One region of the Nonomuraea sp. NBC_00507 genome, then DNA from elsewhere that is predicted to be linked to it. Evidence: riboswitches for the same ligand, from Rfam matches in the RefSeq annotation. Region 1 holds a riboswitch; the other holds the start of a gene.
What was found. Region 1 has a riboswitch for glycine ahead of gcvP (aminomethyl-transferring glycine dehydrogenase). Riboswitches for the same ligand answer to the same signal wherever they lie in the genome.
Positions count from the first base shown of each region.

Region 2: linked by a shared signal. The riboswitch ahead of gcvT (glycine cleavage system aminomethyltransferase GcvT) and the one ahead of gcvP (aminomethyl-transferring glycine dehydrogenase) in region 1 are both predicted to bind glycine.

Region 1 is NZ_CP107853.1:8,193,896-8,212,009, reverse strand. Features, by position in the region: gene OHA25_RS39660 (enoyl-CoA hydratase/isomerase family protein) at 1-225, shown strand, start outside; gene OHA25_RS39655 (hemerythrin domain-containing protein) at 269-823, shown strand; gene OHA25_RS39650 (class I SAM-dependent methyltransferase) at 902-1,492, opposite strand; gene OHA25_RS39645 (sensor histidine kinase) at 1,621-3,234, shown strand; gene OHA25_RS39640 (response regulator transcription factor) at 3,231-3,905, shown strand; gene OHA25_RS39635 (phosphoribosylanthranilate isomerase) at 4,035-4,658, shown strand; gene OHA25_RS39630 (GNAT family N-acetyltransferase) at 4,655-5,461, shown strand; gene OHA25_RS39625 (CDP-alcohol phosphatidyltransferase family protein) at 5,530-6,111, shown strand; gene OHA25_RS39620 (mannose-1-phosphate guanyltransferase) at 6,116-8,620, shown strand; gene OHA25_RS39615 (FHA domain-containing protein) at 8,890-9,402, shown strand; gene ftsR (transcriptional regulator FtsR) at 9,461-10,114, shown strand; gene OHA25_RS39605 (bifunctional nuclease family protein) at 10,235-10,705, shown strand; gene OHA25_RS39600 (MerR family transcriptional regulator) at 10,853-11,473, shown strand; glycine riboswitch at 11,522-11,621, shown strand; glycine riboswitch at 11,622-11,736, shown strand; gene gcvP (aminomethyl-transferring glycine dehydrogenase) at 11,793-14,618, shown strand; gene OHA25_RS39590 (hypothetical protein) at 14,731-15,519, shown strand; gene OHA25_RS39585 (hypothetical protein) at 15,530-15,883, opposite strand; gene OHA25_RS39580 (alpha/beta hydrolase family protein) at 15,965-16,555, shown strand; gene OHA25_RS39575 (DUF5999 family protein) at 16,565-16,756, opposite strand; gene OHA25_RS39570 (TetR/AcrR family transcriptional regulator C-terminal domain-containing protein) at 16,954-17,514, opposite strand; gene OHA25_RS39565 (hypothetical protein) at 17,629-18,027, shown strand; gene OHA25_RS39560 (RNA polymerase sigma factor) at 18,096-18,114, opposite strand, start outside.
Region 2 is NZ_CP107853.1:11,654,037-11,664,717, forward strand. Features, by position in the region: gene OHA25_RS55425 (hypothetical protein) at 1-675, opposite strand, end outside; gene OHA25_RS55430 (FadR/GntR family transcriptional regulator) at 716-1,420, opposite strand; gene OHA25_RS55435 (glutamine synthetase family protein) at 1,544-2,905, shown strand; gene OHA25_RS55440 (aldehyde dehydrogenase family protein) at 2,908-4,248, shown strand; gene OHA25_RS55445 (3-oxoacyl-ACP reductase) at 4,254-5,018, shown strand; gene OHA25_RS55450 (gamma-glutamyl-gamma-aminobutyrate hydrolase family protein) at 5,028-5,720, shown strand; gene OHA25_RS55455 (hypothetical protein) at 5,717-6,550, opposite strand; glycine riboswitch at 6,644-6,741, shown strand; glycine riboswitch at 6,742-6,837, shown strand; gene gcvT (glycine cleavage system aminomethyltransferase GcvT) at 6,872-7,957, shown strand; gene gcvH (glycine cleavage system protein GcvH) at 7,954-8,343, shown strand; gene OHA25_RS55470 (L-serine ammonia-lyase) at 8,401-9,777, shown strand; gene OHA25_RS55475 (hypothetical protein) at 9,802-10,401, opposite strand; gene OHA25_RS55480 (hypothetical protein) at 10,505-10,672, opposite strand.

The DNA.
Region 1 (18,114 bases):
GACGACGACCAGGTGCACGACAAGGCCATGGAGATCGCCGTCCGGCTCGCCGCCGGCTCCCAGGAGGCGATCAGGCTGACCAAATACTCGCTCAACAACTGGCTCCGGCTGGCCGGGCCGACCTTCGACGCCTCGCTGGCGATGGAGTTCCTCGGCTTCACCGGCCCCGACGTGGCCGAGGGAGTGCGCGCCCTGCGGGAGAAACGGCCCCCGTCCTTCGGCTGAGGGCTGGCGTGTGCTTCCCCAGGCCTCGGGTAGGCGCAAGCTCATGAAGGACAACGATGTGATCGACCTGCTGCTACGCCAGCACGAGGAGATCAAAGGCCTGTTCGACGAGGTCGAGAACGCCGCCCCGGAGGACAAAGAAGAGGCCTTCCGAAGCCTGGTGCGGCTGCTGGCCGTCCACGAGACAGCGGAGGAGGAGATCGTCCACCCGTACGCGCGCCGCAAACTCGACCACGGCCAGGAGGTGGTCGATGAACGGCTGGCCGAGGAGAACGCCGCCAAGGACATGCTCACGCAGATGGAGCAGGACGGCGTCGACCATCCTCAGTTCGCCACCAACCTCGCCACGTTGCGCAAAGCCGTCGTCGCGCACGCCGAGCATGAGGAACACGAAGAGTTTCCCAAGTTCAAGCAGGCCACCGGCGACAAGGAGCGTCAGGCGATGGCCGTCGGGGTGAAGGCAGCGGAGGCCATGGCGCCCACGCACCCGCACCCGGGGGTCGAGACGGCGGCGCAGAACCTGCTCGTAGGCCCGCCCGTTGCCATCATGGATCGGGCCCGGGACGTGATCCACAAGGCTATGGGCAAGCCGGGCTGAAGCGCGAGCAGGGCCGAGCACCCGGGGCAGTGAGGTAGTTGAGCAGGAGCTCCTCCGCCGCGGGTGCCCCTTTTTCCGTCAGGGCCTGGGACGGCGCGCGTGGAAGACGAAGGCCGGGGGAGCGTTGCGCCACACCGTGCGTCCCCGTACGACCTCTTCGAAACGCTCGGCCAGCAGCTCCCGGAAACGCCGCGCCGAGTTGAGCGGGATGGCGTGAATGTAGGAGAACGTCGTGAAGGCCGCTCCCTGGCACATCGACGCCGTCACGGCGCCCAGCAGATCCCTCTGCAAGCCTTCCGGGAAAGCCGCCCACGGCAGCCCGCTCACCACCACGTCCGCCTGTCGCAATCCCCGTTCCCGCAGGAGCTCGCTCAGGTGCGCCGCATCCGCGTGCGCCACGTCCACGGTGGGGAAACGCTCGGTGAGCAACCGCGCCAGCGGCTCGTTGACCTCCACGGCCAGATGGTGGCCGCGCCCGGAGAGCCGCTGCTGGATCTCCGCGGTGAACGACCCCGTGCCGGGGCCCAGCTCCACCACGGTCGGCTCGCCACGCTCGGGGATCGGCGTGCACACCGCGGCGGCCAGCTGCCGGGAACTCGGCGCCAGCGCGCCGATCATGGCAGGGGAGCGGAGGAACTGACCGAGAAAGAGAGCAGTGCCGTTAGACATAGGACAAAACTAGGGCCAAGATCTGACCAATCGCTCCCCCCTGAGGACGGTCCCTGCGGCCACAAGGAGGAGGAGGGGTCCTCCGCCGGGAGGATTGGCCCTTCATCGCGGCCGGATACCGTGTGCGCATGCGTTGGCGCGGTGTGCCGCTGGATGTCCTGCTGGCCGTTTCGGGTGTGGCTCTGGCCCTGTTGACCACGGCCCATGCGGGCGAGACGAACTCTCTGCCCGCGGAGCTGAACATTCCGATGGCGCTCCTGGCGGGCCTGCCCATGGGGCTGGTCCGGCGGTGGCCGGTGCCGGTCACCCTCTACCTGGCCGTCCTGCTCGTCGTCACCGACCAGCTGGGATCGCTCACCTCGAACACCGCGCAGATCCTCGTGTGCGTCGCGCTCGGTGTGGCCGGGTTCCGGTCCGGCCGGCGGGCCACGGCGGTGGCCGTTGCCGCCACGATCGGCGCGACCGCGGTCAACATCGCCGACCCCGGCATCGCGCTCACCGCCAACGCGTGGATGTACGCGGTGCTGCTGCCGGTCTTCCCCGCCGTGCTGGGCGCCTACCTGCGCAGCTCGGCCGGGCGCCTGGAGGAGCGCGACGTCACCCCGGACGCGCTGCTGGCGGCCGCCGGGGTGGCGATCACCGTGCTCAGCACCTGGACCTCCTGGCATTCGGGCACGCAGCCCGTCTGGGTCGTCGGGCTGCTGGCCGTGGTGGGCGGCCTGGCACTGGGCATCGCCCGGCGCTTTCCCGGGCTGGTCTTCCTCCTGCAGGGCGTGCTGCTGCTGTCCGCCGACACCTACCTGAACGACGCGGTCAACACGTGCGTGATCCTCACCCTCATCGCTGTCGGTGTGTTCGCCATGCGCGTGGCCTCCTGGCCGTGGACGGTGGCGGCGTACTTCGCCGGCTGCCTGCTGACCGCGATCGCCGTGGTCGGCGACGACACCGACATCACCCCGTTCCGCGTCGGCGTGCTCATGACGCTGGTCGCCACGCCCATCGCGATCGGCCGCTACCTCGGCGTGCGGCAGTCCGCCGTGGCCGCCGACCGGCTGCGCGCCGAGGAGGCCGCCCGGGCGGCGCTCGCGCAGGTGCGGGCCGACCAGCTGGCCGAACGCGAGCGCATCGCCCGCGACGTGCACGACATCGTGGCCCACCACGTCGGCGCCATGGTGCTGCGGGCCGGCGCCGCCCGCTACACCGCGCCCGACGGCCCCGTCGCCGACGCGCTCAACGACATCCGCGAGACCGGCCATCAAGTGCTGCAGGACCTGCGGGATCTGCTCGACCTGCTGCGCGAGGGGACCCGGCCGGACAACGAGCCCCACCTGCTGGCCAACCCCGCCGACGTGGTGCGCGAGTCGGCCGAGCGCATGGCCGCCGCCGGGCTCGTGGTAGACCTGGACCTCGACCCGGCCACCGACCAGGCGCCGCTCATCGCCCGCACCTCCGCCGCCCGCATCGTCCAGGAAGGACTCACCAACGTGCTCAAACACGCAGGCCCCGGCACCCGGGTCCGCGTCAGCGTGGTCCCCGCCGGTGAGGCGCTGTCGGTGGAGATCCGCAACGGCCGGCCGCCCACCAGCATCGAACGCCTGCCGTCCTCCGGCCGCGGGCTGGCCGGCATGCGCGAGCGCGTGCGCGCGCTCGGCGGCACCCTCACCGCCGGCCCCGACGGCGAGGGCGGCTGGCTGCTGGCCGCCAGCCTGCCTGCGCGCCTGCCCTCGGGGAGCGCCGTGTGATCCGCGTGCTGGTGGCCGACGACCAGGCGCTCGTCCGCGCGGGCGTGCGCATGCTGCTGCAGGCCGCGGGCGGCATGGAGGTCGTGGGCGAGGCCGAGGACGGCGCCGAGGCGGTCCGCCTGGCCCACCGCCACGTGCCCGACGTGATCCTCATGGACCTGCGCATGCCCAGGGTCGACGGCCTGGAGGCGATCAGGCGGGTGCTGGCCGCCCGCCCGGCGAGCAGGATCGTGGTGCTGACCACGTTCGCCGAGGACGCCAACGTCTACGCCGCCCTGCGGGCCGGGGCCGTCGGCTTCCTGGTCAAGGACGACGAGCCGGAGCGCATGGTGGAGGCCGTGCGCCGGGCGGCGGCCGGCGAGCAGCTGCTCGCGCCGTCGGTGCTGCGCAGGGTCGTCGAAGGGTTCCTGGCGGCCGAGGAGCAGGCCACCGCGCCGCCGCCCCCGGGGCTGACCGAACGCGAGGTGGAGGTGCTGGCCCTGGTCGGCACCGGCCTGTCCAACGCGGAGATCGCCGAGGAGCTGCACGTCGGCGTCACCACGGTCAAGACCCACATCGCCGCCGCGATGGAGAAACTGGGACTGCGCAACCGCATCCAGGCCGCGGTCGTGGCTCACCGCACCGGCCTCGTGGACGCCTCCTTCCGCCCGGTACGCCGCGGCCCCGGCTGACGCCTCCCCGGCCCCGGAGGTCCAGGTGTCCGCCGTCCGGCGGATCGGCGATCATCCCGCAGGCTGACGCCACGGCGCTGATCCGGGCGCGGTCACCGGCAACCGCGCGCCGCCGCTAAGGTTTCAGGTGTGCCCCAGGATGTGTACGTCAAGATCTGCGGGTTGACCGAGCCCGAGCACGTGGCCGCCGCGGTCGAGGCCGGCGCCGACGCCGTCGGGTTCGTCATGACCCGCAGCCCCCGGCAGATCGCGCCCGAGCGTGCCGCCGAGCTGGCCGCGCTGGTTCCCGCGCACGTGTTGACCGTCGGCGTGTTCCGCGGCGAGGACCCCGGCGCGGTGCGGGCGGCGGCGCTGACCTCCGGCGTGCGGGCCGTCCAGCTGCACGGCAGGCACCCGCACGGCGACTTCACCGCGCTCAAGGACCTCGGAGCCGTTCTGATCAGGGCGGTGGACGCCGAGGCCGACCTGCGGTGCGGCGCCTACGACGAGGACCTGCTCCTCGTCGACGCCCCCCATGCGGGCTCCGGTCTGCCGTGGGACTGGGCCGCGATCCGCGGCCGCCCGTCGGGGAGGTGGCTGCTGGCCGGCGGCCTCGCCCCGGCCAACGTGACGGAGGCGATCGCCGCCGCCGAGCCGTGGGGGGTCGACGTGTCCAGCGGCGTGGAGTCCTCGCCCGGCGTGAAGGACCCGGCCCTCATCACGGCGTTCCTGCAGGCGGTGCGGGGCGCCCGCCCGGCAAGCCGATCGGCGTGACGGAGGAGCTCGCGCGCGCCGCCGCTCTGGCGCGACAGGGCGCGGCGGCCGACCTGGCCCGCGCGGTCGGCTTCATGCGCGCCTTCGCCCGCCGCAGGGCGCCGCGGACGCTCCCGGTGCCCGGCGGCTTCGCGGTGCTCGACGAGCGCTACCCGGGCTCCTACGACGACAACAAGCTGATCGTCGGCGCCGGTGACGGTCCCGGCCCGGCCTCCGGCGCACTGTTGCGGGCGGCCGACGAGGTCCTCGCCAAGCGTGCCCACCGGCTGGTGTCGGTCGACGACGACCGCCTGGGCACGGCGCTGGCGGACGCGTTCGCCGCCGCCGGCTACGACCACGAGACCAACGTGGTCATGGCCTTCCGCGGCGCGATCCCGGCCGACCCGCCCGCCGCCGTGCACCTCGATCTGGAGGAGCTGGTGCCGGTGCTGCGCCGCGACTGGCGCCGCAGTCTGCCCCAGGCCCCGGAGCACGTGATCGACGATCTCGCCCGCCGCGTGGAGACCCGGCTGCGCGGCGCCGACGCGGTGGCCTTCCGCGGCCTGCGCGCCCCGGACGGCCGGATCGCCGCCAGGGCGGACCTCTACGCGCACGGCGGCGTGGCCCAGATCGAGGACGTCTTCACCGGCGAGGAGCACCGGGGCCGGGGATACGCGCGTGCCCTGATCATCGCGCTCCTGGCGGAGGCTGCTGGGGCCGAGCTGATCTTCCTGGTGGCCGGCGCGTCCGGCTGGCCGAAGGAGTTCTACGCCCGGCTCGGCTTCGAGGAGCTGGGCCGCGTCCACGCGTTCCTGCGCACCTGACCGGTCCCCGGGCAGTCCGCCGCAGGCGGGGCCGCTGTGGTGGAGTTCCAGGCAGTAGGGTCTGCCTCGTGAGCGAAACTTCCGCCGAGGACCGGATCTGGACGGTTCCCAACCTGCTGAGCTTTCTGCGCCTCCTCGGCGTGCCCGTGTTCCTCTGGCTGGTTCTCGGGCCCAAGGCGGACGGGTGGGCCATCGGGGTCCTCGCGGTGGCCGGGTTCACCGACTGGCTCGACGGGAAGATCGCTCGCGCGTTCAACCAGACCAGCAAGCTCGGCCGGATCATCGACCCGGCCGCCGACAAGCTGTATGTGGGCGCCACGATCCTGGCGCTGCTGCTGCGCGACGTCATCCCCTGGTGGCTGGTCGCGGTGATCGTGGCGCGGGAACTCTTCGTCGCGAGTTGCTTCCCCGTACTCCGCAAATACGGCTATAGGGCACTTCAGGTGCATTTCCTGGGCAAGGCCGCCATGTTCAACCTCATGTATGCCTTCCCTCTCCTCTTCCTTGCATCCCACACTGGGTGGTATGCCGATATAGCCCGAATTGCCGGATGGGCGTTCGCACTCTGGGGAACAGGCCTCTACTGGTGGGCAGGGGTGCTGTATGCGGTACAGGTGCGGCAGCTCGTAACGTCGGCCAAAAAGGAGTGATCGGGTGAAGGCGGTCGTCATGGCGGGCGGGGAGGGCACTCGGCTGCGTCCGATGACCGCCAACCAGCCCAAACCCTTGCTCCCCGTGGTCAACCGCCCGATCATGGAGCACGTGCTGCGCCTGCTCAAGCGGCACGGCGTCACCGAGACGGTGGTGACGGTGCAGTTCCTCGCGGCGTTGGTGCGCAACTATTTCGGCGACGGCGACGAACTCGGCATGAGCCTCCAGTACGCCACCGAGGACCTGCCCCTCGGCACCGCGGGCAGCGTCAAGAACGCCGCCGACCGCCTTCGCGACGATCGATTCCTGGTGATCTCCGGCGATGCCCTGACGGATATCGATTTAACGGAAATGATCCGATTTCATCGGGAAAATGCGGCGCTTGTGACAATCGGCCTGAAACGCGTACCGAACCCGCTCGAGTTCGGGATCATCATCGTCGACGAACAAGGCCGCGTGCAGCGCTTCCTCGAGAAACCCACCTGGGGGCAGGTCTTCTCCGACACCGTCAACACCGGCGTCTACGTCATGGAGCCAGAGGTCCTCGAGGCCGTGGCGGCCGACGAGCCCGTCGACTGGTCATCCGACGTCTTCCCCGCCCTGCTCGAGCGCGGCGCCGCCCTCTACGGGTACGTGGCCGACGGCTACTGGGAGGACGTCGGCACCCACGAGAGCTACCTCAAGGCGCAGGCCGACGCCCTGTCCGGCAAGGTCGCCCTGGACATCGGCGGCTTCGAGCTCTCGCCCGGCGTCTGGGTCGCCGAGTCGGCCTCGGTCGACCCCGACGCCGTGCTCAAAGGCCCGCTGCTCATCGGCGAGTACGCCAAGGTCGAGGCGGGCGCCGAGCTACGCGAGTTCACCGTGCTCGGCAACAACGTAGTCGTGCGCGAGGGCGCGTTCCTGCACCGCGCGATCGTCCACGACAACGTCTACCTCGGCCCGGGGGCCCACCTGCGCGGCTGCGTGATCGGCAAGAGCACGGATGTGATGGCCGGGGCCCGCATCGAGGAGAACGCCGTCGTCGGCGACGAGTGCGTCATCGAGGCCGAGGCGTACGTCTCCAGCGGCGTCAGGGTCTACCCGTTCAAGACCATCGAGGCGGGCGCGGTCGTCAACACGAGCGTCATCTGGGAGTCGCGCGGCCAGCGCAACCTGTTCGGGCCCCGGGGCGTCAGCGGCCTGGTCAACGTCGAGATCACCGCCGAGCTGTGCGTGCGCCTGGCCAGCGCGTACGCCACCACCCTGAACAAGGGCGAGCACGTCGTCACCTCCCGCGACTGCTCACTGGCCGCCAGGGCGCTTAAGCGGGCCGTCAACGCCGCGCTCACCGCCAGCGCCATCAACGTGCTCGACCTGGAGGCGGCCCCGCTGCCGGTGGCCCGCTTCCACACCGGCCGCGAGTCGGCCGCGGGCGGCATATCGCTGCGTACCACGCCAGGCGATCCGCAGAGCGTCGACATCGTCCTCATGGACGGCCGCGGCGCCGACCTGCCGCCGGCCGCCCAGCGCAAGCTGGAGCGGGTCTTCTCCCGGCAGGAGTTCCGCCGCGCCTTCCCCGGCGAGATCGCCGAGCTCACCTACCCGGCCAGGGCGGTCGAGGACTACACGCGTGAGCTGCTGCGCCACGTCGGCATGGAGGGCATCAGGGACATGAAGGTCGTCGTCGACTGCGCCGGCGGCACCTCGTCGCTGGTGCTGCCGGCGTTACTCGGCCGGCTCGGGGTGGAGGTGCTGACCGTGAACGCCCGCCTCGACGACCTCTCGCCCACCGAGACGCTGGCCGAGCGCCGCCGCGACCTGCAGCGCCTGTCCGAATTGGTCAGCTCCTCGCGTGCGGCCTTCGGCGTGCGGTTCGACCCGGTCGGCGAGCGCATCGCCCTGGTGGACGAGATGGGCCAGCTCATCAACGACGAACGGGCGCTGCTCGTCGTGCTCGACCTCGTCGCCGCCGAGCGCCGGGGCGGCCAGGTGGCGCTTCCGGTCACCACGACCAGGGTCGCCGAGCAGGTCTGCCGCTTCCACGGCGTGCAGGTGCAGTGGACCTCCACCGCGCTGGACGCCCTCACCTCGGCCGCCGCCGGAGCCGACATGATCTTCGCGGCGGACGGGCGCGGCGGCTTCGTCGTGCCCGAGTTCAGCCCGGCCATCGACGGGCTGGCCGCGTTCATGCGCCTGCTGGGGCTGGTCGCCCGCACTCGCCTGTCGCTCAGCCAGATCGACGCCAGGATCCCCGAGGTCAAGCTGCTCAAGCGGGCCGTGCCCACGCCCTGGGCGGCCAAGGGCGCCGTCATGCGCTCGGTCATCGAGGCGGCCGAGGCCGAGGCCGAGGGGCACCGCATCGACACCACCGACGGGGTGCGCGTGACCCACGACGACGGGAGCTGGGTGCTGATCCTGCCCGCCGCCACCGAGCCCCTCACCGATCTGTGGGCCGAGGCGCCCGACATGGACGGCGCCCAGGCGCTGCTCGAACACTGGGCGCGCATCGTGGAGCAGGCCGCCACCTAGGGGCCGGTCACCGAGTGTGATCTGAAAAAGTTCGCCCGCGAAGCGCGCGGACGGCGCCGCAAGATCGTAATGTTGAAACGCGCGGCGGCATGGACCACGGGGCGGAAGCGGCGGTAACTTTGTCTGCGTCCACACCACAGTCCAGCGCCCCGAGTTGACCTTTACCGCTGATCAGCGTATGTTGCGGCATTCGCAAACGTGAGAAAGCGAAGCGAGGCGCGCCCCGAGCACCGTCGCCGCGTCTTCGCGGTAGGAGGCCGAGCCGATCGATGCCGAGCGTCTACTGCACGCAGTGCGGGCACGCCAACCCCGAGGATGCCCGTTTCTGTTCCCGTTGTGGGTCACCGCTGACCAGACCCGAGGTCTCCGGGGACACCACGTCGACGATCTCCGTCGCGGGAATCGAGGCATACGAGGCTGAGACAGGTGACATGCTCCTGGCCGAGCGGGCGCTCGTCGAGCAGCTGCCGCCCGGCACGGCGTTGCTCACGGTGACCAGGGGCCCCAATCAGGGGAGTCGTTTCCGGCTCGACAAGGAGCTGACCACGACCGGGCGCCACCCGGAGAGCGACATCTTCCTCGACGACATCACGGTCTCCCGCCGCCATGTCGAGTTCTACCGGCATCGTGGTGGCCAGTTCTCCGTCCGCGACGTCGGCAGCCTCAACGGCACCTACGTCAACAGGGAGCGGATCGAGGAGGTGCCGCTGCACTCCGGCGACGAGGTGCAGATCGGCAAGTTCCGCCTGGTCTTCCTGATGCGGGGCAACGCCGGGGCATGAGCGAGTCAAGCGAGCGACGCATGGACACGGCCCCTGGGCTCATGAGGCCGAAGGTCGCATGAGCCCCCAGGCGGCACGCTCGCACATGAGCATCGGGGAGGTGCTCGCGCTCCTGCAGGGCGAGTTCCCCGATGTCACCATCTCCAAGATCAGGTTCTTGGAGGGCGAAGGGCTGATCGAGCCCGAGCGCAGCCCCTCCGGCTACCGCAAGTTCACGCATCTGCACGTCGAGCAGCTGCGTTTCATCCTCACCGAGCAGCGCGACCACTACCTGCCGCTGCGGGTGATCAAGGACAGGATGGCCGAGAGCTTCGGCCGCCCCCGCGCGGTGCAGGACAAGCACGAGGTCAAGCTCAGCCGTGCCGAGCTGCTCGAGGCCGCGGAGATCGACGAGGAGACGCTCACCGAGCTGGAGGACTACGGCCTGCTCGCCCCGGTGGCCAGGCGCTACGACGAGGAGGCGCTGAAGGTCGCGCGCACCGTCGGCGCCCTGGCCCGCTTCGGCCTGCACGCCCGGCATTTGCGCGCGGTCAAGGCTGCGGCCGAGCGCGAGTGCGGTCTGGTCGAGCAGACCGTCGCGCCCGTGCTGAAACGGCGCGCCCCCGGGGCCGCCGGCGAGGCGGAGGAGATCGCCAGGGAGCTTTCGGCCCTCTTGCTCGATCTGCACGCATCTCTGGTACGCACGGGCGTACGGTCGGTGCTGGGCCGTTGAGAGCGAGGCGAGCAGGGAGCCGACGGCACATTCCAGGCCCGCCGGGTGTTACGTTGAATTGAAGTAGCCAGTCGAGCGAAGAGCTGTGCCGGGTGACCGGTCAGGAATACGGAGCAGCCCGTGTTGCAGATGGAGGTCGTGGGCGTAAGAGTTGAAATGCCCACAAACCAGCCGATCGTCTTGCTCAAGGAGGCACACGGGGAGCGGTTCCTTCCGATATGGATTGGCATGACCGAGGCGACGGCGATCGCCCTGGCCCAAGCGGAGGAGCCACCGCCGCGGCCGCTCACCCATGACCTTTTCCGTGACGTCCTGAGCGCCCTGGGCGTCGGCCTGCGGGCGGTCAACATTGTCGCGCTGCGTGATGGCATCTTCTTCGCCGATCTGGTGTTCTCCAACGGCGTGGAGGTGAGCGCGCGGCCGTCGGACTCGATCGCGCTCGCGTTGCGCACCGGAGCCCGCATCTTCGCCAGCGAGGAGGTGGTCCAGGAGGCCGGCGTGGTCATCCCCGACGACCAAGAGGACGAGGTGGAGAAGTTCAGGGAGTTCCTTGACACAATCACTCCCGAAGACTTCGGCAGGGCGGGGTAGGTATTTCGGTGCATTTACGCTTCACGACGCGCCGAGCCGGATCGTTGACTGAGCATGGTCACGGTCCTACGGTGCAAGTGAAACCCGTGGCCGCCCTTCATGAACCCCCAGATCAGGCCACGGGATGAGAGAAAGCCGGAGGTCCGCGTGGCGGTCAGCAGCGGCGAGGGAAAGACGGCCGGCCAGGAAGATCCGGTACGGCGTGAGGACGCGCGGCAGCGTGCCGGGGAGCAGGGACTGCTCTTCGACGAGCAGCCGGCGGCGTTGCCGGGCGACATCGGATACCGCGGGCCCACGGCCTGCGCGGCGGCCGGCATCACCTACAGGCAGCTCGACTACTGGGCGCGCACGGGCCTGGTAGAGCCCACGATCAGGGCCGCGCAAGGCTCGGGCTCCCAACGGCTCTACAGCTTCCGCGACATCCTGGTGCTCAAAGTCGTCAAGCGGCTCCTCGACACCGGGGTGTCGCTGCAGCAGATCCGCACGGCCGTGCAGCATCTGCGCGATCGCGGGGTCGCCGACCTCGCCCAGATCACGCTCATGAGCGACGGCGTCAGCGTCTACGAGTGCACCTCCGCCGACGAGGTGATCGACCTGCTCCAGGGCGGCCAGGGCGTGTTCGGCATCGCGCTCGGCCGGGTCTGGCGCGAGGTCGAGGGATCCCTCGCGGAGCTGCCGGGGGAAAGAGCGGCGGTCGAGGACACCGTCCCGGCCGACCACCCCGCTGACGAACTCGCCCGCCGCCGCCGCGCCCGACGCATCGGGTGAAATCCCCTTGTAACGCATAGGGGCTGTAATGTAGGACAGCAAGGCTGACGACCCCGTGCGGGAGAGTCTCTGGGGCCCACGGGTCCCGGGGCGCCGAAGGAGCAACCCTCCCCGGAATCTCTCAGGCACCCCGTACCGCTCGGGCGAGGCAACTCTGGAAAGCAGGCGCGCCCGCCAGGCGTGCCTCACCGACGGTGCAAGCCCCTGTTCACGGGGGTGAAGCTCTCAGGTCGCGGTGACGCCGCGCTGACAGAGTGGGGAGATCCGGCACTCGCCCGCGCCCTGGCGCCGGTCTCCATAGCCTCGGGAGGCACTGTCCATGACCGACCTGTCAGCTCCGCCGTTCTCATCCCGGCACATCGGCCCCTCCGCTGCCGAGCAGCAGCGCATGCTCGAGGCCGTCGGCTTCGAGTCCGTGTCCGACCTGGTGGCCGTGGCCGTCCCCGAGGCCATCAGGGCCAAGGACCGGCTCCAGCTGCCCGCCGCCGCGAGCGAGACCGAGGCGATCGCCGAGCTCCGCGCCCTCGCCGACCGCAACCGGGTGCTGACCTCGATGATCGGCCTGGGCTACCACGACACGATCACGCCCGCGGTGATCCGCCGCAACCTGCTGGAGAACCCGGGCTGGTACACCGCGTACACCCCCTACCAGCCGGAGATCTCACAGGGCCGCCTCGAGGCGCTGCTGAACTTCCAGACGGTCGTCTCCGACCTCACCGGCCTGCCCGTCGCCGGGGCCTCCCTCCTCGACGAGGCCACCGCCGCCGCCGAGGCCATGACGCTGGCCCGGCGCGCCGGCAAGTCCAAGAGCAACGTGTTCGTGGTCGACGCCGACGCGCTGCCGCAGACCAAGCGGGTGCTGGCCACCCGCGCCGAGCCGCTCGGCATCACGCTCGTGGAGCACCCGCTCGACGGCGAGCTGCCCGAGTGCTTCGGCGTGCTCGTCCAGTACCCGGGAGCCTCCGGGCGGCTGCGCGACTTCCGCGCCGTGGCCGCCGCCGCGCACGAGGCGGGCGCGCTCGTCGTGGCCGCCGCCGACCTGCTGGCCCTCACGCTCGTGGCCGCGCCGGGCGAGCTCGGCGCCGACATCGCCATCGGCTCCTCGCAGCGTTTCGGGGTGCCGTTCGGGTTCGGCGGGCCGCACGCCGCCTACATGTCGGTACGCGAGGGGCTGCAGCGGCAGATGCCCGGCCGCCTGGTCGGCGTGTCCGTCGACGCCGACGGCGACCCCGCCTACCGGCTGGCCCTGCAGACCCGCGAGCAGCACATCCGCCGCGAGAAGGCCACCAGCAACATCTGCACCGCGCAGGTCCTGCTCGCCGTCATCGCCGGCATGTACGCCGTCTACCACGGCCCCGACGGGCTGCGCCGCATCGCCCACCGGGTCCACCGGCACGCGGTCGTCCTCGCCGACGGGCTGCGCGAGGCCGGCCTGGAGGTCGTGCACCGCGAGTTCTTCGACACCGTCCTGGTGCGCGTCCCCGGCCGGGCCGCCGAGGTCGTCGCCGCGGCCGCCGAGCGGGGCGTCAACCTCTGGCAGGCCGACGCCGACCACGTCTCGATCGCCTGCGACGAGAAGACCGGCGCCGCCGACGTGACCAAGGTATGGGCGGCGTTCGGCGTGGACGCCTCCGAGGTGGCCTTGGACGCCGACGCGTTGCCCGCCGCGCTGCTGCGCGAGTCGGCGTACCTGACCCACCCGGTCTTCCACGGTCACCACTCCGAGACGGCGATGCTGCGTTACCTGCGCAAGCTGCAGGACAAGGACATCGCGCTGGACCGCTCGATGATCCCGCTCGGCTCCTGCACGATGAAGCTGAACGCAAGCACCGAGATGGAGCCGATCACCTGGCCCGAGTTCGCCGCGATCCACCCGTTCGCGCCGGAGGCCCAGGCCGCGGGCTACACGGAGCTGATCGGCACGCTGGAGCGCTGGCTGGCCGAGATCACCGGCTACGACGCGGTGTCGATCCAGCCGAACGCCGGCTCGCAGGGCGAGTTCGCCGGGCTGCTGGCCATCCGCGCCTACCACCGCGCGAACGGCGAGAGCGGGCGCGACGTCTGCCTCATCCCGTCCTCCGCGCACGGCACCAACGCCGCCAGCGCCGTCATGGCGGGGATGCGCGTGGTGGTCGTGGCCTGCGACGCCGACGGCAACATCGACCTGGCCGACCTCGACGCCAAGATCGACAAGCACCGGGACGCGCTGGCCGCGATCATGGTGACGTACCCGTCGACGCACGGCGTGTACGAGGAGAGCATCACCGAGGTGTGCGCCAAGGTGCACGGCGCCGGCGGGCAGGTCTACGTCGACGGCGCCAACCTCAACGCGCTGGTCGGGCTGGCCAAGCCGGGCGAGTTCGGGGCCGATGTGTCCCATCTCAACCTGCACAAGACGTTCTGCATCCCGCACGGCGGCGGCGGCCCGGGTGTCGGCCCGGTGGCGGTGCGCGCCCACCTGGCGCGCTACCTGCCCGGCCACCCGCTGCACAACGACACGCCCGTCGGGCCCGTCTCGGCGGCCCCGTACGGGTCGGCGGGGATCCTGCCGATCTCGTGGGCGTACATCAGGATGATGGGCTCGGACGGCCTGACCGCGGCGACCGAGCAGGCCATCCTGTCGGCCAACTACCTCGCCCGGCGCCTGGCCCCCCACTACCCGGTGCTGTACACCGGGCGCGGCGGGCTGGTCGCCCACGAGTGCATCGTCGATCTGCGGCAGATCACCAAGGAGACTGGCGTCACCGTGGACGACGTGGCCAAGCGGCTCATCGACTACGGCTTCCACGCGCCCACGATGTCGTTCCCGGTGGCCGGGACGCTGATGATCGAGCCGACCGAGAGCGAGGACCTTGACGAGCTCGACCGGTTCGCGGAGGCAATGATCGCCATCCGGGGGGAGATCTCCAAGGTGGCGTCCGGCGACTACGACAAGACCGACAACCCGCTGCGTAACGCGCCGCACACGGCCGAGTCCGTCGTCGCCGACGAGTGGGCGCACCCTTACTCGCGGACCGAGGCCGCCTACCCGGTGCCGTCGCTGCGGGACGGCAAGTACTGGGTGCCGGTGCGGCGCATCGACCAGGCGTACGGGGACCGCAACCTGGTGTGCTCGTGCCCGCCGCTGGAGGCCTACGAGGACTGAGTCGTCCGGCCGGCCCTGAATCGAGGGCCGGCCAGTCCTTCAGCGTCAACTGAGCAGACATGATCGCCAGAAGTGGTTAAGCTTCGTGCGACCGTCGCCAGAAGGAGCTCTCTTGACGTTCTCAGAGCTGGAGACACCGCCCCTCGACACCGCCCGCCGCCTCGCCGAGGACGGTGATCTCGACGGAGCCGCCGCCATCCTGAGCCGGCTGGCCGCCGACCCTGAAGGACCCGACCGGGCCCAGGCCGCCGTGGGGCTGGCCGTGGTGCTGGAGGAGCGCGGCGACGTCGAGGCCGCCCGCGCCGCGGCCAGGACCGCGCTGTCCACCGGCCATCCTGAATACGCCGCGCAGGCCGCCTGCCATCTCGCGCAGGGCTTCGAGCGGGAGGGACGGGCCGAGCAGGCCAGGGCCGCCTGGCAGGCCGTGCTGGGCGTCGGCACCGCCGCGTACGTGCCGCTGGCCCATCTCGCGCTGGCCCGGCTGGCCACGAGCCTCGAGGAGGCGGAGGCGGAGCTGCGGGCCGCCATGGCGGCCGGCGACGGCCAGATCGGCGCACACGCGGCCCGGCAGCTGGCCGATCTGCTGATGGAGCACGACGAGCCCGGGATGGCGGCCGACGTCCTCATGGAGGCGCTGGAGTCGGCTCCCGAGGAGGACGTGCCGGGGCTGCGGGTGCAGCTGGGGATCGCGCATCTGGAGCTGGCCTGCGCCGAGTTCGCCGACACCGTGGAGGGCGGCGCCGACCCCCAGACCAGCGCGCTGGCCATCGAGCTGCTGGCCCGCACCCTGCCGCTGCGCGGGCGGGAGGAGGACGCCGAGCGGGTGTGGGCGTACGGGCTGGAGCACGAGGACGAGAGCCTGGCAGCCGAGGTCCGCCTCCGCTACGACCGCGACGCCTGACGGGCCCGGCTCAGCCGCGGCGCATGATGGCCGCGGCGGCGGCCACGTTGATGATGACGATCGCCAGCCAGGTGATCGTCAGCCCCACCAGGCCGGCGTTGCCCGCCGCGATCGCCGTCAGCGGGATGCCGATGCCCATCGAGCCCAGCGCGACCGGGATCATCGCGGAGCCGGGGTTCTTGCCCTGGTGCCGGTGTGGGGCGGCGCCGCGTACGGCCAGCTCGGCCTGCACGCGGGCGGCGATCGTCTCGTCGAGACGTTCCACGAACGACTCGACCAACGCGGCTTCGTAGTCCGGGCCGAGATCGCGGCGCGCGTCGAGCGTGGCCTGCAGATCATCCCGGAGGGGACGCTTGTCTGGCATAGGAAAATCATGCCCCGTACGCGGCACGCCGTCATCAGCCCTGAGGGGTAGGCCGGAATCGTCCGAAGGTACGGTTCTCCCATGGAGGTCATGACCCCGCGAGGGCCCGCGATGGTCGAGGTCGACGAGGTGGCCGAGCCGCGGCTGCTGCTCGTGCTGACCCACGGGGCCGCCGGGGGAGTGGACGCTCCCGACCTGGTGGCCGTGCGTGCCGCCGCGCTCGGGGCCGGGGCCGTCGTGGCGAGGGTGACCCAGGCGTTCAGGGTGGCGGGGGCGCGGGCGCCCGGCTCGCCGGCCCGGCAGGACGAGGCATGGGAGGTCGTCCTGAGCGAGCTGCGTGCGCGGTGGCCGGAGCTGCCGCTGGTGCAGGGCGGGCGGAGCAACGGGGCGCGGGTCGCCTGCCGTACGGCCAAGGCGGTCGGCGCGGCGGCGGTCGTGGCGCTGGCCTTCCCGCTGCATCCGCCCGGCAAGCCCGAGCGGTCCAGGGCCGAGGAGCTACGCGGCGCCGGGGTGGACGTGCTGGTCGTCAACGGAGACCGTGATCCGTTCGGCATCCCCGACGCGGCGGACGCGGCGCTCCTGGTGGTGCTGCCGGGGGAGGGCCACGACCTGAAAAAGGACCCCGCCCGGGTGGGCGAGGTGGTGGCGGAGTGGATCACCCACTACGCGTAGGTCCGTAGGTCAGGCCGCGCCGACCACGGGCCGGTGCGGTTCGATGCTGGCGCCGCTGGGCAGGAGCTCCCCGGTGTCCTCGAACAGGACGACGCCGTTGCAGAGCAGGCTCCATCCCTGCTCGGGGTGGCAGGCGAGAGTGCGTGCCTTCTCGCGGTCTGGCGCCTCTGCATCCGGACAGGCCGGGTCGTGCGGGCACATCGGCGTGCCTCCGATATCTCGTGAAATGCCCCCGCTGAGGGACGGGAGCGGCTCGGGTTGTCGTTTTGGCAAGTGTGCGATGTCCGTCACACATTCCGACATAGTCCCTTCGGACTGTTACAGGGGGGTCCCCGGAACGTGTGACCTTCGACACAGCGTGCCTTATGCAGGATAACGGGCCAAGCGTGACACGCGCATCACGTTTGCAAACCCTTGAGGAGAGCGTCGAGTCCGCGCTCGAAGTCCATGTCGGCTCTTTCATCCGGTCTTACCCACTCGTCGACTTCGGGATCGGCCCAGCCGGACTGCTGGACCTCGACGGCGACGCTGCCGAACACGAAGGCCCGCAGCGCGCGTACGGCCTGCGCCGCGTCGTCCAGGCCGCCGTCGGCGAGTTGTTCGACCTGCTCCCTGACGGCGAGGGCCGTGGCCCCCTTCGGGGGTTTGGTCAGGGCCAGGGCGAGCACGCCCGGGTGCTCGCGCAGCAGCTCGCGCTCGGCCCGGCACCAGGCCTTGGCCGTCTCCTGCCAGGTCGGGCCCTGCTCCACGCGCACGGTGGTGACGTGCTCGGCCAGGGCGTCCATCAGCGCCTCCTTGCCCCGGGGCAGGTGGTGGTAGATGGCCATGGCCTCCACCTGCAGGGCGTCGCCCAGGCGCCGCATGGTCAGCCGGCGCAGGCCCTGGCTGTCGGCGATGTGGAGCGCGGCCTCGATGATGCGCTCGCGGGAGAGGGGAACGGGTGGTCGCTTGGCGGGCATGGCGATCATCTTACAATGTAAAGGCGGCCGCGCCGGGGTGATTTCCGTTCGTGTCGCGCGACGGCGTACTCTTGGCGGTTGAACGAGGTGCAGGCTGGCGAAAGGGCAGGGTCGATGGCGTTTTTCCGTCCGCGGGTGAGCCGGGAGGCCGAGGTTCGCTATCACGCGGACCAGGAGATCTCCAAGAGCTTCCCCGAGCTGCTCGAAAAGGCGCGCCAGGCCGAGCAGCTGCTGCGGGAGCTGCGGGCCGCGGCGGCCGACGACATCGAGCTGCTGGCCGCGGGGCGGGCGTTCGACCGGGCGCTGACCGACGCGCTGCGGGCCGCCGAAGCGGGGCAGCGGGCCACGTTCGGGGTGAAGTCCTACGACGATCGGATCGCGCGGCGCAAGGCCCGGGCCACGCCGGCCGGCCGGATGTGGACCGATGAGGTGGAGCGGCTGCGGACGCTGCGCGAGGAAAACCGGCTCTGGGGGATCCCGAGCGTGCCCCGCCCGGTGCCCTCCACCGTCTGACTCGACGCGCGCATGGAAAAGCCCCGGTCACGCCTCCCTCGTGTGGCCGGGGCTTTGCTTCAGAGCGGTCAGCTGGCCCAGTCGAGC
Region 2 (10,681 bases), 3.5 Mb from region 1:
GATCACCGGCCGCCGCCACCTCTCCTCACGGTGGATGGCCCTGGCCATCTTGCGCGGCGACTTCTTGGCAAAGAACCAGTGCGCCCACGGCGACCCGGGCCGCGCCAGACGTATCGCCCCCACCAGGAGCATCGGCGGCACGAACAACCCTGCCATCCCGGTCCAGATCTTGCCCTTGAGCAGCGTGATCACCGCCAGCGCCGAGTTCGCGACGATCAACGCGGTGGGATTGACCCACGTGCCGTAGTCCCATATCAACGGGCGCAGGCCGATGAGGAGCAGGCCGGTGACGGCGATGGCGATGAAGACCGCGTCGACCGACGTCCGCCCTTCCTCCTCCCAGTACACGTCGTGCAGGTGCAGGATCAACGCGAACTCGTCCAGCACCAGCGCCGAGCCGACGCCGAACACGCAGGCCGCGAGCACGTATCCCGTCTGGGACGCGGGCGAGACGATGAACCCCGTCACCCCGCCGATCAACATCAGGATGACGCCGAACACGACGTGGTGGATGTGCATCTCCCCCACGTTCACGTTGCGGAACCAGCCCACCTTCGCCCTGATCAGGCGCACATTGATGCGGGTGGCGATGAACGCCACGATGAGCGTGACGAAGTAACAGAACAGCGGCAGCCGTCCCGTGTCGACGATGTTGTAGCGAAACCAATCCCCCATGACTTGTAAACGATGGTACGAGCCCCTTGCCGGTATCGCGTCAGGAGAGGAACCCTCGCAACAGCGCGGCCGTGCCTTCCAGGTGTTCGGTCATCGCCCGACGCGCCGCCTCGGGGTCGCCGGCGAGGATGGCGTCCACGATGGCCTGGTGCTGCCGGGCGGCGTGGTCCAGGTTGACCTGGAGCATCGGGATGGCGTTCAGCAGGTCGCTCACCCGCGACCGCGCGTCGGCGCAGGTGGTGGCCAGCAGGGTCGAGCCGGTCAACTCGGCGATGGACAGGTGGAAGGCCGTGTCGAGACGGCGGTAGTCCGTCAGCGAGGCCTCGTTCAGCTCCGACAACCTGCGGAGCAGCACGGCCCGCTTCTCGCCGGTCAGCTCGGAGGTGGCCAGGACCTGGGCCGCCCCGCACTCGACGGCCAGCCGGAACGTCAGGGCGTCGGAAAGGTCGTCCATGCCCATCTCCGCCAGGACCTGCCGCAGGTCGCCCGCGTCCGGTTTGGGCGGCTCGTACGTGACGAAGGCCCCTCCATACCGTCCCCGCCGCACGTCCAGGTAGCCCGCGTCCGACAGGGCACGGATCGCCTCGCGAAGGGTCACCCTGCTGATGCCGAGCTGGACGGCCAGCTCACGCTCGGGGGGAAGCTTGTCGCCCGGCGCCACCACGCCCAGCTTGATGGCCTGGAGCAGCCGTTCCACGGTCTCCTCGAAGGCGTTGCCCGCCCTGACCGGGCGCAACACCGTCATCAAACGCGCCGACTCGTCCAACGTGGCCTCAGGTCTTGACAAGCGATCCCGGCATGCACATCAATGGTCTGAGACTAGCCCAATCACCGGAAAGCGCGCCATGCCAGATGGGAGCGACGTCACGTGAGCAGCGAAGGGTTCCTGACCGCCGACGAGCTGCGTGACGAGGTGGCGGCCGGGCGGATCGACACCGTTCTGCTGGCGATCGCCGACATGCAGGGCCGGTTGCAGGGCAAGAGGTTGTCGGCGCGCTACTTTCTCGAAGAGGTGCTGCACCACGGCTCCGAGGGCTGCAACTACCTCCTCGCGGTGGACGTGGACATGAACACCGTCTCGGGCTACGCGATGTCGTCCTGGGAGCGCGGATACGGCGACTTCGTGATGAAGCCCGACCTGGCCACGCTGCGCCGGGTGCCGTGGCAGGAGGGGACCGCGATGCTGATGGCGGACCTGGCGTGGGAGGACGGCGGCGACGTGACCGCCTCGCCCCGCCAGATCCTGCGCAAGCAGCTGACCCGCCTGGCCGAGCGCGGCCTGGCCGCGTATGTGGGCACCGAGCTGGAGTTCGTCGTCTACGAGGACAGCTACGAGGACGCCTGGAAGCGCGCCTATCGCGACATGTCGCCCGCGAACCTCTACAACGTCGACTACTCCCTCCTCGGCACCGCCCGCATCGAGCCGCTCCTGCGCCGCATCAGGCGGGGCATGGAAGGCGCCGGCCTGTACGTCGAGTCCGCCAAGGGCGAATGCAACCTGGGCCAGCACGAGATCGCCTTCCGCTACGACGAGGCGCTCAAGACCTGCGACAACCACGCCATCTACAAGAACGGCGCCAAGGAGATCGCCGCCCAGGAGGGCAAGTCGATCACCTTCATGGCCAAGCCGAACCAGCGCGAGGGCAACTCCTGCCACATCCACATCTCGCTGCGCACCGTGGACGGCGACCCGGTGATGGCGGGCGAAGGGCCGTTCGGGCTGTCGCCGCTCGGCGCCCGCTTCATCGCCGGCCAGCAGGCCTGCCTACGCGAGCTCACCCTCCTGTACGCCCCCAACATCAACTCCTACAAGCGCTACGTGCCCGGCAGCTTCGCCCCAACCGCCGTCAAATGGGGCGTCGACAACCGCACCTGCGCGCTGCGCCTCGTCGGCCACGGCCAGTCGCTGCGCGTGGAGAACCGGGTGCCGGGCGGCGACGTCAACCCGTACCTGGCGGTGTCCGCGCTGATCGCGGCCGGGCTCTACGGGATCGACAACGAGCTGCCGCTGGAGGACCCCTTCGAGGGCAACGCCTACGCCTCGGGGGCCGAGACCGTGCCGCACACGCTGCGCGACGCGCTGGCCCTGTTCGAGGGGTCGAAGCTGGCCCGGGTGGCGTTCGGCGAGGACGTGGTCGAGCACTACGCGAACAACGCGCGGGTGGAGCTGGCCGCGTTCGACGCGGCGGTGACGGATTGGGAGATGTTCCGTGGGTTCGAACGGATGTGAGCATGAAGATCGTTAATCCGGCGACCGAGGACGTGCTCGCCGAGGTCGAATTGGCCGACGCGGCCGAGGTCGACCGGGCGGTGGAGCGTGCCAGGAAGGCGTACCCGGCCTGGCGCGACGTGGCCCCCGGCGACCGGGCGCGGCTGCTGCGGCGCTTCGCCGACCTGGTGGGCGAGCACGGCGAGGAGCTGGCGGGGCTGGAGCTGGCCAACGCCGGGCACCCGATCGGGAGCGCCCGCTGGGAAGCCGGCGCCGTACGCGACGTCCTGCACTTCTACGCCGCCGCCCCCGAACGCAACCACGGCAAGCAGATCCCGGTGCCGGGCGGTGTGGACATCACGTTCCAGGAGCCCCTGGGCGTCGTGGGCGTCATCGTGCCGTGGAACTTCCCCATGCTGATCATGTCGTGGGGCGTGGCCCCCGCGCTGGCGGCCGGTAACACCGTGATCGTCAAGCCGGCGGAATGGACTCCGCTGTCGGCGCTGAGGCTGGCGGAGCTGGCCTTGGCGGCGGGCCTCCCCGAGGGGGTGCTCCAGGTTCTGCCTGGGGCAGGGGAGGTCGCGGGGGCCCGGCTGGTCGAGCACCCGGACGTGGCCAAGATCGTGTTCACCGGCTCCACCGAGGTGGGCAAGGAGATCGCCGCCAAAGCGGCCGCGCAGGTGAAGCGGGTGACGCTGGAACTGGGCGGCAAATCCGCGAATATCATCTTCGCGGACGCGGACCTCGAGAAGGCCGCGAAGGCGGCTCCTTACGCTGTCTTCGACAACGCGGGGCAGGACTGCTGCGCCCGTTCCCGGCTGCTCGTCCAGGCCGACGTGTACGACGACTTCATGGCCCTGCTCGCGCCCGCCGTTCAGGCCGTCAAGGTCGGCGACCCGCTCGACGAGAGCACCGAGATGGGCCCACTCATCAGCGCCGAGCACCTGGAACGCGTCCGCGGCTTCGTCCAGGACCCCTACCTCCAGGGAACGTGCCCGCAGGGCAAGGGCTTCTGGTTCCCGGCGACCGTGCTGACCCCCGACGTCACCGACCGGACGTTCAACGAGGAGATCTTCGGGCCCGTGGTGTCGGTGGCGCCGTTCAAGGACGAGGCCGACGCCGTCAGGATCGCCAACGACACTCCGTACGGACTGAGCGGCTCCATCTGGACCCGGGACGTCGGGCGGGCGCTCCGGGTGGCCAGGGCGGTCGAGTCGGGCGCGCTCTCGGTGAACTCCAACTCCTCGGTCCGCTACTGGACCCCCTTCGGCGGCTTCAAGCAGTCCGGACTCGGCAGGGAACTCGGCCCGGACGCCCTGGCGGCGTTCACCGAGACCAAGAACGTCTTCATCTCCTGGGAGTGAAACAAGTGCAGCGGTTGCAGGATCGGGTGGCGGTCATCACCGGCGCGGGCAGCGGCATCGGGCTCGCCACGGCCCGCAGGTTCGCCGAGGAGGGCGCCAAGGTCGTCTGCGTGGACGTCGACGAGGAGGCGGGCGGCAAGGCCGCCAACGAGGTCGGCGGCCTCTTCATCAAGGCCGACGTGACCAGCGAGGACGACGTCGTCAGGATGTTCCAGACGGCGTACGACACCTACGGCAGCGTCGACATCGCCTTCAACAACGCCGGCATCTCGCCGCCCGACGACGACTCGATCCTGGAGACCGGCATCGACGCCTGGCGCCGCGTCCAGGAGGTCAACCTGACCAGCGTCTACCTGTGCTGTAAGCACGTCCTCCCGTACATGCGGCGGCAGGGCAAGGGCTCGATCATCAACACGGCGTCGTTCGTGGCCGTCATGGGGTCGGCGACGTCACAGATCTCCTACACCGCCTCCAAGGGCGGCGTGCTGGCGATGTCGCGGGAGCTGGGCGTGCAGTTCGCCAGGGAGGGCATCAGGGTGAACGCCCTGTGCCCCGGCCCGGTCAACACACCGTTGCTACGGGAGTTGTTCGCCAAGGACCCGGAGCGGGCGCAGCGGCGGCTGGTGCACGTACCCGTGGGGCGCTTCGCCGAGGCGACGGAGATCGCGGCGGCGGTGGCGTTCCTGGCCAGCGACGACGCGTCGTTCATCACGGCCAGCGAGTTCCTGGTGGACGGCGGCATCTCCGGCGCCTACGTGACGCCGCTCTAGGAGGAAATCGTGCGTCCGGTCATCGGGATCACCTGTTACGTCGAGCCGGCGAAGTTCACGGTGTGGGCGGACATGACCGTCGCGCTGCTGCCGTACATGTACGTGGAGCAGGTCGTCCGCGCCGGCGGGCAGCCGGTCGTGCTGCCGCCGGCCGGCGATCCCGCGCCTGTCGTGGGGCGGCTCGACGGGCTCATCCTGGCGGGCGGGGGCGACATCGACCCGGCCCGCTACAGCCAGGAGCCGGGGGAAAAGGTCGGCTATGTTCGCAAATTTCGGGATGAGGCCGAGTTTGCGGTGCTGAATGCCGCTCTCGAGGCCGGCCTGCCGTACCTGGGGATCTGCCGCGGCCTCCAAGTGCTCAACGTCGCCCTCGGCGGCACCCTGCACCAGCACCTCCCCGACGTGGTCGGGCACGACGGGCACTCCCCCGCGCCCGGCCGCTTCGGCCCGCTGCCCGTCGTCCCCGTGCCGGGCACACGCCTGGCCAAGGCGCTGGGCACGGAGCCGGTGACGGTCCCGCACTACCACCACCAGGCCATCGACCGCCTCGCCCCGGGCCTCACGGTGTCCGCCACCGCCGAGGACGGCACGATCGAGGCGGTCGAGATGGACACGGAGTCGTTCACGATGGCCGTGCAGTGGCACCCGGAGGCGGCCGAGGACTGCGCGATCTTCGAAACCTTCGTGGCCGCCTGCCGCTAACCGACGGGCTTGAGCACGCTGTCGAGGACGACGACGCCCGCGCCGTACTTCTGGTCGAACGTGCGGCGCAGGTCGTCGGAGGCGAGCCAGGTCTCCACCTCGACCCGGTTGCGAGTGACGCTGGGCGCGGAGGAGATGAGGGCGTCGCCCAGCTCCTTCTCGACCTCCCGCTGGATCGCGTGCAACTCGGCCTCGGTACGCTCCGCGCCGCTGACGCACAACGCGCCGCCCCAGACCTCGCGGATCCACGCCTCGCGCCCGGCCAGGTCGCCGGTGAACCTGAGATTGAGCACCTGCCCCCGCGCGTAGGCGTCGAGTTCCTCCGACGGGTCAGGCGTCGGCCCGATGGGTTCGATCCAGGCGCCCGCGAACTCCTTGGCCGTCCCCGCCCGCTTCATCGCCTTCTCCAGGGTCGCCTCCGTGGCCTTGGCGGGATCGACGGGCCGCCAGCCGCCCTCGGGCGCGGGGCACGGAGTGGTGAAGTCGGTCGTCGGAGGCTCCTCATACACGGGCGAGCCGGGCGGCTCCGTGAGGGTCAGCCGGGCGCCGTCCCAAGTGCCGACGACCCGGTACGAACCCCATTTCACGCCGCCCTGCGACTCGTGCCCGACCTTGCTCCAGTCCCAGCCGACCACGTCGGGGCCACCGCACTGCGGCGGGAAGGACTCGGCCACCGCCCAACACAGCTGAGGCCCGTGCCCGTGGCCTTCGAGCACCGTCAGGCTGGCCTCGTACCGAGGGGGCGGCGCCGGGGACGCGGCGCTCTCGGCGCCGCAGGACGTGATGGTCAGGGCCGCCGCGAGTCCGATGGCCGCCATTCGCCGGTTCATGCCCCTTCAACGTCATCACCGCCCGAGCGGTTCACGGGCGCCCGAACGCGACAAGACCCCCGTAACGGCACTAGGCTTACGGGACATCACCCACGAAACCGTGCGGGAGAGCACCCTGACAGCCGGTCAGGGTCCCTGAAGGAGCAAGCCCTCCCCGCGAACCTCTCAAGGCAAAGGACCGCACGGACGAGGTGTCCTCTGGAAAGCAGGCCTGTGGGCCTCGCCGAAGGTGAAAGTCCGGCAAAACCCGGGCGAAGCTCTCAGGCATCGATGACAGAGGGGGAGGATGCTGGCATCCGATCCTGTCCTGAGGTGCGATAAATGTCCCGACCGACACCGCTACGAGACGTTCACGAGAGCCTCGGCGCCACGCTGACCGACTTCGCGGGGTGGCTCATGCCCCTCCGGTACGGCAGCGAGTCCGCGGAGCACAACGCCGTCCGGCAGGCGGCGGGGCTGTTCGACCTGTCGCACATGGGCGAGATCTTCCTGACGGGCCCGCAGGCCGGCCAGGCCCTGGACTATGCGCTGGTCGGGCATCTGTCAGCGCTGGAGCCCGGGCGGGCCAGATACACCATGATCGTGAACGAGCGTGGCGGGGTGCTCGACGACCTCATCGTCTACCGGCTCGGGGACGAAGAGTTCATGGTGGTGGCAAACGCCTCAAACTACGAAAAAGTCGGAAATGAGCTGAAAGAGCGTACGAAGGCGTACAACGCCGTCGTGGACGACCGCTCCGACCAGTACGCGCTCATCGCCGTCCAGGGCCCGCGGGCGCAGGAGATCCTCGCCACGCTCACCGACGCCGACCTCGGCGGCCTCAAGTACTACGCGGGCCTGCCCGGCGTGGTGGACGGCCGGCAGGCGCTGATCGCCCGCACCGGTTACACCGGCGAGGACGGCTTCGAGCTCTTCGTCGCGAACGAGGATGCCGCGCCGCTGTGGCACGCCCTCATGGCGGCCGGCGAGCCGTACGGGCTCAAGCCCGCGGGCCTGTCCAGCCGCGACACGCTCCGCCTCGAGGCGGGCATGCCGCTGTACGGCAACGAGCTCAGCGCCGAGCTCACCCCGTTCGACGCGGGGCTCGGCAGAGTGGTGAAATTCGACAAGCCCGGCGACTTCGTCGGCAGGACGGCGCTCGAGGCGGTCAAGGACGACCCGCCGCGGCGCCGCCTCGTCGGCCTGGTCGCGCGGGGACGCCGGGTGCCGCGCCACGGTTACCCGGTGACCAAAGACGGCGCCGTCGTCGGCGAGGTCACCAGCGGTGCGCCTTCCCAGACTCTGGGCAAGCCCATTGCTATGGCTTACGTGGACACCGGCATCGAAGAAGGCCTGGCCGTGGACATCCGGGGCAGTCAAGAACCTATGGACCTGGTAGAGCTGCCCTTTTACAGGAGGAAGAAGTGAGCAACATCCCTGACGAGCTGAGCTACACCAAGGAGCACGAGTGGGTGGCCGGGCTCGATGACGGGCTGACCGTGACCGTCGGCATCACGGCTTTCGCCGCCGACGCCCTCGGTGACGTGGTCTACGTGCAGCTCCCCGAGGTCGGTTCGACCGTAGAGGGCGGCGACTCCGTCGGCGAGGTGGAGTCGACCAAGTCCGTGAGCGAGATCTACACGCCCGTCGCCGGCGAGATCGTCGAGATCAACCAGGCCGTCGTGGACGACCCGTCGGTCGTCAACAGCGACCCGTACGGCGAGGGCTGGATGTTCCGCGTCCGCATGGAAGGCGACGCGGAGGACCTGCTGTCCGCCGAGGAGTACAAGGCGCTCACCTCAGGCGAGTCCTGACCCATTTCGCCGGGGCCCGTTCAGCGGGCCCCGGCCTTGCATGAAAGGCGCCCATCAATGGCGATCAGCGTCTTCGACCTGTTCAAGATCGGTATCGGCCCGTCGAGCTCGCACACGGGCGGCCCGATGGCGGCCGCGCACAAGTTCGCCCGCGGCCTGGACGAGGACGGCCTGCTGCCGCGCGTGGCGCGCGTCCAGGCCATCCTGTACGGCTCACTCGGCCTCACCGGCAAGGGCCACGGCAGCGACAAGGCCGTCCTGCTGGGCCTGTCGGGCGAGAAGCCCGAACTCGTGGACGTGGACACCATCGACGACCGCCTGACCGCGATGCGCGCCTCCGGCACCGTCAACCTCTACGGCACCCACGAAATCCCCTTCGTCGTCGGCGAGGACCTGATCTTCGAACGCAAGATCTCCCTCCCCGAGCACCCGAACGGCATGCGCTTCACCGCCTACACCGCGGACGGCGACACGCTGCGGGAAAAGGTCTACTTCTCGGTCGGCGGCGGCTTCGTCGTGGACGAGAACGCCACCGGCGCCGACCGCATCAAGCCCGACGACACCGTGCTTCCCTACCCCTTCACCACCGGGGAAGAGCTCCTCAAACACTGCTCGAACACGGGCCTGTCGATCTCCGCCCTGATGCTGGAGAACGAGAAGGCCTTCGGCCGCACCGAGGAAGAGATCCGCGCCGGAATCCTCAACCTGTGGAACGTCATGTCGGACTGCGTCCGCCGCGGCATCTCCAAGGAAGGCGTCCTGCCCGGCGGTCTCAAGGTCAAGCGCCGCGCCAACCAGCTCTACCGCCGCCTGCAGACCGAGCCCCCCGAGAAGGACCCGCTCCAGGCCATGGACTGGGTGACGCTCTTCGCCCTGGCGGTCAACGAGGAGAACGCCGCCGGCGGCCGCATCGTCACCGCCCCCACCAACGGCGCCGCCGGCATCATCCCGGCCGTCCTGACGTACTACACCCGCTTCGTCCCCCACGCCGACGACGACGGCGTAGTCCGCTTCCTCCTCACCGCCGCCGCCATCGGCGTCCTCTTCAAGGAGAACGCCTCGATCTCCGGGGCCGAGGTGGGCTGTCAGGGCGAGGTCGGCTCGGCCTGCTCGATGGCCTCCGCCGCCCTCACGGAGGTCATGGGCGGCACGCCGGAGCAGGTGGAGAACGCCGCCGAGATCGGCATCGAACACAACCTGGGCCTGACCTGCGACCCGATCGGCGGCCTGGTCCAGATCCCGTGCATCGAACGCAACGCGGTCGCCTCCAACAAGGCGATCACGGCGGCGAGAATCGCCTTGCGCGGCGACGGGAAGCACTTTGTGGCCCTGGACAAGGCCATCAAGACGATGAGGGACACCGGCCGGGACATGCTGGACAAGTACAAGGAGACGTCGCGAGGCGGCCTAGCCGTCAACGTCATCGAGTGCTGACCTGACCGACCACAGTACAAAGCGTCAGGCACCAACCCCCCAGGGGCGGTCCTCCCATAGGTCCGCGGCGAACAGTGCGTGGGCGATCCGGCGGGGATCGAGCCGGACGACCACCTCGCCGCCCTCGGACTCTGCGAGCTCAGCGGCAGCCAGCCCTATCAAGGCGAACTCACCCGCCAGCGACCTCATGAGCCACTTCTCGAAATCCTCGGCCTGCAGCTCTTCGACCTCATCCCGAAGCCACGCTGCGCGAGCTCTGCCGATCAACTCCGCAGGAAGGCGAACCGTCACGGGCTGCAGTTGCTCGCTCAGCCGGCGACCTATCTCCGCCAGGTGGCGGCTGTCCGTCCGGAATCGCTCCTCTGCTGTGGACCCGTCCATGCAGACCTCGTCCTTCTTCTTGAAGCGGTTGTCTGTGATCAACTTACGCACCGTGGTGTTCTTCGATGCCTTCGCCGCCTCCAACGCCTCCTCAACCGTTATCTCCAGTACTCGCTCGGCATGGCCGACTTGATGCTCTCGACGAAGCCGCCCGCCCTGGAGAGTGGAAACCGTGAGCACTATGTCCGAGATCGCACATTTCACGAAGATGACTGCCAGGCCAGAACCGGACAACTCCCCCACATCATGGCCACCCGACGCATTCGCCATCAGCGCGTTCGGCCAATGCGGACACATCAACATCGCGCACGCCCGCAGGAGTTCCGACCATCCGCTGGACCGGGCTCTATGCCTCGTGGTCAATAAGCGCCTTCTCCCACCTGAAAGCGGCGACAGCCTGCTCGTCTCCATCGACAAGTCGCTCGTAGTAGAGGTGGTCCATCGCCCACTCCCGGAAGGCGATCAACGATGATCCGACGTCCGGGGTGAGCGGACCGGGCGGAACGTAGCTCACCACCCACCT